2 regions of the Humibacter sp. genome follow, and region 2 is predicted to be linked to the other one. Evidence: predicted binding sites of a transcription regulator. Region 2 holds the regulator's gene; the other holds the start of a gene.
The links. Region 2 encodes HrcA, which represses chaperone genes, less so after heat shock. Its sites were predicted from a motif close to TTNGCACTCGNNNNNNNCGAGTGCNAA; they were not measured.

Region 1: a site for HrcA is predicted at 2,955-2,981, ahead of ACTHNC_RS12595 (Hsp20/alpha crystallin family protein). Genes of this name have one in related genera too.

The regions. Positions count from the first base shown of each region.
Region 1 is NZ_JBQCIE010000101.1:41,198-45,610, forward strand. It holds gene ACTHNC_RS12585 (S9 family peptidase) at 1-1,402, opposite strand, end outside; gene ACTHNC_RS12590 (aldo/keto reductase) at 1,497-2,333, shown strand; gene ACTHNC_RS12595 (Hsp20/alpha crystallin family protein) at 2,424-2,885, opposite strand; gene ACTHNC_RS12600 (class I SAM-dependent methyltransferase) at 3,051-3,704, shown strand; gene ACTHNC_RS12605 (hypothetical protein) at 3,733-4,155, shown strand; gene ACTHNC_RS12610 (alpha-hydroxy-acid oxidizing protein) at 4,164-4,413, opposite strand, start outside.
Region 2 is NZ_JBQCIE010000098.1:68,333-72,745, reverse strand. It holds gene ACTHNC_RS11950 (16S rRNA (uracil(1498)-N(3))-methyltransferase) at 1-319, opposite strand, end outside; gene dnaJ (molecular chaperone DnaJ) at 326-1,423, opposite strand; gene hrcA (heat-inducible transcriptional repressor HrcA) at 1,480-2,526, opposite strand; gene ACTHNC_RS11935 (DUF4870 domain-containing protein) at 2,864-3,487, shown strand; gene ACTHNC_RS11930 (DUF4870 domain-containing protein) at 3,557-4,060, shown strand; gene hemW (radical SAM family heme chaperone HemW) at 4,061-4,413, opposite strand, start outside.

The sequences.
Region 1 (4,413 bases), on a different contig from region 2:
GGTAGACCAGCGAGATGGGCACGAGCGTGCCGTCGTCGGACCGCGCCCATTCGCGGCGCTGCTCGTAGGCATCCGGGTCGTAGCCGCCGAGGATCGGCTGTCGCTTCAGGAGGCGCAGCTCGCTCGAGACCGCGTCGGCGCCAGGGGTCCAGTCGTACACGGTCGACGGCGTGACCAGTGAACCGTAGCCGAGGCGCACGGTGGGCTGCTCCCACTCCGGGTTGCCGCTCGTGCCCACCGTGTACAGCGGTTCGTCGAACTCGAGCTCGCGCAGCTGTCCGTAGCCGTCCCCGGTCAGCGGTAACACCGCCACCCGGGTGAGCGCCTCCCTGCGGTACTCGACGATCACGCGCGAGGCGAACGCATCCGCCGACTCGAGGCGCACGCCGGGCCGGTGCGGAAGGATGATCCGCCGTGGTCCGGCGGGATCGGATGCCGCGACGTCCACCAGCTCGAAGTCCTCGGCGCCGTCGTTGTGCACGATGAGCAACCGGTCATCGCCGGCCACGATCGCGTGCTCCACCGAGTACTCGACGCCCTCGCGCCTCGGCCACACGACGGTCGGCGCGGCGGTCGGATCGTCCGCCGGGATGAGCCTGGACTCGCTCGTGATCGACGAGCCGATTCCCACCTCGAGGTAGCCGCGGCTGCGGCTGACGCCGATGCCGACCCAGAACCGCTCGTCCTTCTCGTGGTGCACGACCACGTCGGCGGAAGCGTCCGTTCCCAGCTCGTGCCGCCAGATCGTGTCGGGCCGCCACGCGTCGTCGACAGTGGCGTAGAACGCGTACCGACCGTCGGGGGAGAGCACGGCCCCGGCCGACGTGTTCGGCACCTCGTCACCGAGCTCGCCGCCGTTCACGAGGTCGCGCACGCGAAGCGTGTACCGCTCGTCGCCGATCGTGTCCACCGCGTACAGCAGCATCGTGCCGTCGGCGCTGACGTCGAAGGTGCCCAGCCGGAAGAACTCGTGCCCCTCCGCCTCCGCGTTGGCGTCGAAGAGCACCTGCTCGCCAGGGAGCGCTGGTGTGCCCGCGTCCACGTCGGCCACGGTCGGCGGGGTCCAGTCGTCGTCGGACGCGATCGGGGCGCGGCACTGCACGCCGTACTGCCTGCCCTCGAACGAGCGGGAGTAGTACCACCAGCGGCCCTCGCGCACCGGAACCGACAGGTCGGTCTCCTGGGTGCGTGAGCGGATCTCCTCGAAGATCCGCTCACGCAACTGTTCCAGGTGCGCGGTCTGCGCCTCGGTGTAAGCGTTCTCCGCCTCCAGGTGCGCGATCACCTCGGGGTCCTCCTTGTCGCGCAGCCACTCGTAGGGGTCCTGCACGGAGTCTCCGTGGTGTGTACGGGTGAACGGGACCCGCTTGGCGGCGGGCGCGGCGATGTCGAGACCGGGCATGCGATCCACGCTATCCGTAACATGCTCGCCACCGCGGACGACCGCCGCGACGTCGCCCGCCTCGCCGCGGTGCAGGGTCGGTAGCGTTACGTGCATGAGCATTCCGCAGCGCGTGTTGAACGATGGAACGAGCATCCCCGCGATCGGTTTCGGAACGTATCCGTTGCGCGGCGAGACGGGCGAGAGGGCCGTGGTGTCGGCGATCGAGGCCGGCTATCGGCTGCTGGACACGGCCGTCAACTACGAGAACGAGGATGCCGTCGGCCGCGGCATGCGGGCATCCGGACTCGAGCGCGCTCAGCTCATCGTGCAGACGAAGATCCCCGGACGACACCACGGGTACGACGAGACCATGGCCTCGTTCGAGCAGTCCAGGCGCGCTCTCGACGTCGAGATGATCGACGTGTACCTGATCCACTGGCCGAACCCGAGCGTCGACCGGTACGTGGAGACGTTCAAGGCGATGATCGATCTGCGCGATCGAGGGCTGGTGCGAACGATCGGCGTCTCCAACTTCACGGAGGAGTTCCTCACCAGGCTGCAGCGCGAGACCGGAGAGCTGCCTGCGGTGAACCAGGTGGAGCTGCACCCGTACTTCCCGCAGGAGCGCTTGCGCGCGTTCCACGACGAGCACGGCATCGTCACAGAGGCATGGAGCCCGCTCGGCAAGAACTCGCCGGTGCTGGAGGAGCAGGCGATCGTGGATGCCGCGGCGGCTCACGGCGTCACTCCGGCGCAGGTCATTCTGCGGTGGCACGTTCAGCTCGGATCCGTTCCTCTGCCGAAGTCGGGCAACGCCGAACGCCAGCACGAGAACTTCGACGTCTTCGGTTTCGAGCTGAGCGCCGAAGAGGTCGAGGCGATCACCGCGCTCGGCAAGTCAGACGGACGGTTGTTCGGGGGCGACCCGAACCATCACGAAGAGCAGTAGCGGGAGACGACCAAGGCGGGGGCCGGGACGATTCCCGGTCCCCGCCTTCGTCAGGAGGGCGTCAGTGAAGGCGCTCGGCGCGAACGACGTTCACGCGTCGATCGGCTTGTCGTGCTTCTCCTCGACAGTGACGGTCGGGTGCTCATCGGAGACCGCGCCGCTGGTCACCGCGATCTTGCGCGGCTTCGCCTTCTCACTGACCGGGATCGTCACGCTGAGCACGCCGTTCACGTAGTTGGCGGAGATGCGCTCGGTGTCGACTCCCTGGCCGAGGCTGAGCTGACGAAGGAATGAGCCGGACTGGCGCTCTCGCGTGATCCACTTCACGCCGTCGCCGCTCGACAGGGTCCGCTCGGCGCGGATCGTCAGCAGCTGGCCGTCGACGTCGATGTCCACCGAGCCGGGGTCGATTCCGGGCAGGTCGGCGTTCAGCACGTAGGTGTCGCCGTCGCGGTACAGATCCATCGGCATCAGCCGCGGTCCCTGCCCGCTACCGAACATGGCGCCGGCCAGCCGATCGAGTTCGCGGAACGGGTCGTAGTTGGTTGCCATCTCTCTACTCCTCCATGGTCGATCCACGATGATTCAAAGTTGAGCCGTACTGACTCAACTACGGTCAGATTAGCACTCGGCGATGGAGAGTGCCAACGATTTAGTGCCTCGGCCTCCGCTCTCGGCGAACGCGGGATGCACCCGATGCGGGATCAGAATGGAGCCATGCAGACAGCCGAGAGCCCCGACGAGATCGCACGCCGCTTCGACGAGCGTGCCGGCCAGTATGACGAGTCCGCGTTCCACCGAGAACTCGCGGAGGCCATCGTGCGATTCGCCGGCACCGGCAACGTGCGGAGCGTGCTCGATATGGCGACGGGCACCGGCCTCGTGCTCCGGGCACTACCGGAGAAGGGCATCCGCAAGGTGGGCGTCGACCTGTCTCCCGGCATGATCGCTGTCGCGCGCGGACACCTGCCAGAAGCACAGCTGATCGTGGGCGACGCCTCGATCGCACCCGAGCTCGAAGACGCCTCATTCGACCTCGTCACGTGCGTCACCGCACTGCACCTCCTGCCCAACCCGGCGGATGCCCTGCGATCCTGGCGAAGCGTGCTCGCGCCCGACGGACGCGTCGTGGTCGGCGTGTTCCGAACGGACGATGCGCGCGACGTGCCCGAGGTCGCCGAGGCGATGAGCCACGGCGAGCAGCGGCGCCCGCACGGCACGCACGACGAACTGCATGCGCGCGTCGGCACCGAGGAGGCGCTGCGAGCGCTGGCGGCGAAGTCGGGTTACCAGGTATCCAGAGTGAGCACCTGGGTGCTGCCCGAACCGCTGGAGGTGTGCTTGCTCGCGGAGCTCGTTCCCGCACCCTGAGTCGGTGCCCGCGACGCATAATGGCGGGATGATCACCACCGAGTTGGCGCGCGAGCTGCGAGACAACGGACTGGTGTGGCATCCGGCCTCCGGCGACGTCTTCGCCATCGACTCGGGCGAGTTCGACGGCGAGACGTTCACGGTGAGCGACATGACCATCGAGGCGCACGAGTTCGACACCGGCACGATCCTCGGCTTCAACGGCACGACCGAGTGGGCGCTCGACTCGGTTGCGGTCGAGAACGCAGTGTGGCTGCCGCGTGAGGACCAGCTTCGTGGCCTGCTAGGCGGCACGTTCGTCTCCCTGAGCCGTACGGATGCCGGCGACTACGTCGTCGAGACGGCCAGGGACGGCGTGCACGCCCGTTTCGACGCGACCGACGCCGAGACGGCGTACGCGCACGCCGTGCTCGCCCTGATCACGCAGGCGACGGCGGACGCCGCGACCTGACCCGGCGCTCAGCCGTCTGCGAGCGTCTCGCGGGTGATGCCTCCCACTGACGTGCACCCGGCCAGCGCCATCGTGATGTCGAACTCGGCGATCAGGTTCGTCAGCACCTCGCGCGCACCCGCCTCCCCGCCGGCTGCGAGCCCGTACACGTACGGTCTGCCGATTCCGACGGCGGAGGCTCCGAGTGCGAGTGCGACGAAGATGTCGGCGCCGCACCGCACGCCGCTGTCGAACAGCACGGGAACGCGACCGTCGACG
Region 2 (4,413 bases):
CCTCGTCGACGCCCAGCTCGACCGCCGCCTGAACGGCCAGCTCGTCCCTGTCGCCCTTCGCCAGCGCCTGCACCAGCACGATCCGCGGATGCGGCCGTTCGACGCGAGTGACGGCATCCACGCGTACGACCACACGGGACGGCTCCGCGCTCTGCACGGCGCCGTCGACGACGAGTCCGCTCCCGTTCGTCACCCTCAGCGCGTCGCCCACCCGAGTGCGGCTCACGCTGACGACGTGCTTGGCCTCTGCGCCTTCGAGCACGATGTCGCCGCCGACGACGGCGTCGTCGAAGTCCTCGCGGAGGTACAGGTTGGCCATGCTCGCCTAGAGGAACCTGTCGCGAAGCTTGGCGAACAGTCCCTGCTGGAACCGTGCGAGAGAGGGTTCCTCCGTCTTGTGATGCTTCGCGAACTGCTCGATGAGGTCGCGCTCCTTGCGGTCCAGCTTGGTCGGCGTCACGACCTGCACGCCGACGCGCAGGTCGCCGCGTCCCGTGCCGCGCAGGTGTGTGATGCCCCTGCCCTTCACGGTGATGACGTCGGCGCTCTGCACACCGGGCTTCAGCTCGAGGTCGATGTCGCCGTCGAGCGCCTTCACCTTCGTGTGAGCGCCGAGCACGGCATCCGCCATCGAGACCGTCAGCGTGCACAGCAGGTCGTCGCCGTCGCGGCTGAAGACGTCGTGGTGCCGCACCTTGATCTCCAGGTACAGGTCGCCGTTCGGGCCGCCTGCCGGGCCGGCCTCGCCGCTGCCCGGCATCTGAAGCCGAAGTCCGGTGTCGACGCCGGCAGGGATGTCGACGGGCACGGTGCGCCTAGCGCGGACCCTGCCTTGACCCTGGCACGTCACGCACGGGGTGGCGATGACCGTGCCGTACCCGCGGCAGGTGCCGCACGGCGATGAGGTCATCACGTTGCCGAGCAGGGATCGCACGGTGCGCTGGATGCTTCCCGTTCCGTGGCAGATGTCGCACGTTACCGGTGCGGTGCCCGGCTGGCAGCATGAGCCGCCGCACGTCTCGCACACCACGGCGGTGTCCACCTCGAGGTCGCGGTGGGCTCCGAAGATGACCTCGTCGAGGTCCACCTCCACGCGAAGCAGGGCATCCTGTCCGCGTTCCCTGCGGGATCGCGGACCCCGCTGAGCCCCGCCCGACGCGCCGCCGAAGAACGTCTCGAAGATGTCGCCGAACCCGAAACCGCCGCCGTCGAACCCCGGCTGCGGACCGAGGTCGTACTGCTGCCTCTGCTGCGGGTCGCTGAGCACGTCGTAGGCGTGCGTGACGAGCTTGAACCGTTCGGCGGCCTCGGGGCTCGGGTTCACGTCGGGGTGCAGTTCGCGTGCAAGGCGGCGGTATGCCTTCTTGATCTCGTCGGGGCTGGCGTCGCGGGCGACGCCGAGTACTTCGTAGTGGTCGGCCACGGAAGAGGGGTTTCCTTAACTGATCGTGTTGTGAACGTTTCTCGCCACCGGCAGGGTCATTCGCCGAGCAGCCGGGAAAGATAGCGGGCCACCGCGCGTACGGCGGCCATGTTGTTGGAGTAGTCCATGCGGGTCGGCCCGAGCACGCCGAGCCTCGCGACGTCGATGCCGGAACCGGCGTAGCCGCTTGCCACGACGGATGCCTCGGAGAACGGCGATACCGCGTTCTCGCGCCCGATCCGCACAGAGACGCCGTATTGCTCCCTGTCCATCTCGCGGGCCATCTCGCCGAACAGCTTCAGCAGCTCCACCTGCTCCTCGATCGCCTCCAGCACGGGCGTGACGCTGCCGCTGAAGTCGTTCTCGGTCCGGACCAGATTCGCGGCCCCCGCCATGATGAGCCGTTCCTGTCGGGTCGCCTCGATCTGATCGACGATCACCTGGCACAACGAGGCGACGGTCTCCCGCGCCTGCGGCGTCCATCGCTCGGCCGGAAGAGTGGAAGGGAGGCGACGCAACACCGCCGCCGCGTCCGCCAGCCGCATCCCCGCGCTCTGGGCGTTCACCTGTGCGCGAACCTCGGCGAGGGCATCCTCACCCAGGTCGCTCTCCGGCTCGGCGACGCCCTGCTCGACGACGCCGGAGTCGGCGATCAGCACGCACAGCACACGGCGCGGCGCGAGGGGAACGAATTCGATGTGCCGCACCCTGGCTCGAGACACCGACGGGTACTGCACCAGGGCGACCTGGTGCGTGAGCTGGGCGAGAAGGCGCACGGTTCTGGCGAGAACGTCGTCCACGTCGACCGACTGGCCCAGGAACACCTCGATCGCCTGACGTTGTGCGCTGGAGAGCGGGCGCAGCTCGGACATCCTGTCGACGAACAGCCGGTATCCCTTGTCGGTCGGAACTCGCCCTGACGAGGTGTGCGGAGCTGCGATGAGCTCCTCCTCTTCGAGCGCCGCCATGTCGTTGCGGATGGTCGCGGCCGAGACGTCGAACCCGTGCCGTTCCACGATGCTCTTCGAACCGACGGGTTCACGGGAGGCCACGTAGTCCTGCACTATCACACGGAGGACCTCGAGGCTGCGTTCTGTCACCATGGCGCCAGCTCCCTTCCGGTCATCGACTCCGGCCCTACGCGATTGGCACTCGTTGCGGTCGAGTGCCAATCATATCCCGGGGGCGCGACGAGGATGCTGCTCTTGATCCGGGAGTCGGGACCTGTCGCGACCTCAGCCGATCGGGTGAGAGGAGTTTCAGGTTAGTCACCACCGCCGCGGACTGAGAATCCGCTGCCCTTCGGGTCGGGGTGCTAATGCCCCAGTACGCGGGTGCCGGCGCGGAATCATTGCAGACGAGCATGCCGGGCAGTACTTTTAGCGCTATCTCGTAAAGGGCGAGACACGCATCCTGCATGCCGTCGAAAGGCGCACCGCCATGAGCGATCCGAATGTCCCTCAACAGCCGCCCGGTGAGAATCCGCCGCCGGCGCCGCAGCCTCCTCAATACGGTCAGCAGCCGCCGCAGTACGGGCAGCAGCCGCCACAATACGGCCAACAGCAGTACGGCCAGCAACCGTACAGTCAGCAGCCACCGCAATACGCTCAGCAGCCGCAGTACGCGACGCCGGCTCCGGCCGGCCCGCTGACGCCCGAGCAGGACAAGTCGTACGCCGCGTGGTCGCACTTCGGTGGGGCCATCTCGTTCCTCGCACTGTTCACGGGATGGCTCGCCATCCTCGCGATCATCCCGTCGCTGGTGTTCTACCTCGCGTTCGGCAAGCGCGGGGAGCGCGTGCGTAACGAGGCGAAGGAGGCGCTCAACTTCCAGATCACCATGGTGGGAGCCATGATCATCTGGGCGATCGTGGCGCTCATTCTGCGCATTGCGCTCTTCGTGCCCCTGCTGTTCGGCGGCGGCTGGTTCATTCTGGCGCTCATCCTCGCGCTGGTGGGCTGGGCGCTCGTGGTGATCGACGTCGTCTTCTCGATCATCGGCGGCATGCGCGTCAACGCGGGCGGCAGCTACCGCTATCCGTTCGCCGTGCGCTTCATCAAGTAGACGTGCTGCCGCCACGTCGACGGCATCCGCACCACCCAAGGCATCCGCACCACCCAAGAAGGAGAGATCATGAGCAACGTCCCACCGCCTCCCCCTGAGAACCCGAACGCTCCGCCTCAGGGTTCGCCGCAGCCACCGCAGGGCAGCTACCAGCAGGCTCCGTACGGAGCGCCGCCTCCGCCTCCCGGAGCGTACGCCCAGCCCGGGCAGTACCAGCAGGCCGGGTACCCGGATGGCGGTTTCCAGAACCTCCAGATCAACCTCTGGTTGTCGGTGTTCTTCAGCTGGATCCCCGCCCTGATCTTCTACCTGATCGACAAGGACAAGACCGCCGATCCCATCCGCCGAGCCAACATCGACAACTTCAACTTTCAGTTGATCCGTCTCATCGTCGGTCTCGCCGCCTGGGTTCTGGCGCTCATCCCGTTCGTCGGGTGGATTCTCGCGCTGATCCTCTGGCTCGCATCGGTGGCACTGTTCGTCATCGCCATCGTGCACGCCGTTCAGGTTCCGAACGCCATTCGCAACGGTCAGCCGGCGAGGTACATCTTCACCGTCAACTGGGTGAAGTAGTCACGCCGTCAGCCGGCGCACGACAGCGTCGGCCAGCAGCCGCCCTGCACGGGTCAGTTCCACCGATCCGTGCAGGGCGGCTTTCGCGTCCACGAGGCCGTCCGCGATGAGACCGGCGACCGCGGAACGGCCCGTCGGGTTCAGCACCTCCGTCGGCAGGCCGTCGCGGATGCGCACCCGCAGCAGCACGTCCTCGAAGGCGCGCGTGCCGGCATCCAGCGTCTCTCGGCCGGCCCCTGGCGAGTCGCCCGCGAGCACGCGCTGCGCATAGGCGGCGGGATGCTTGACGTTCCACCACCGCACGCCGCCGACGTGGCTGTGCGCGCCCGGCCCCACCCCCCACCAGTCATGGC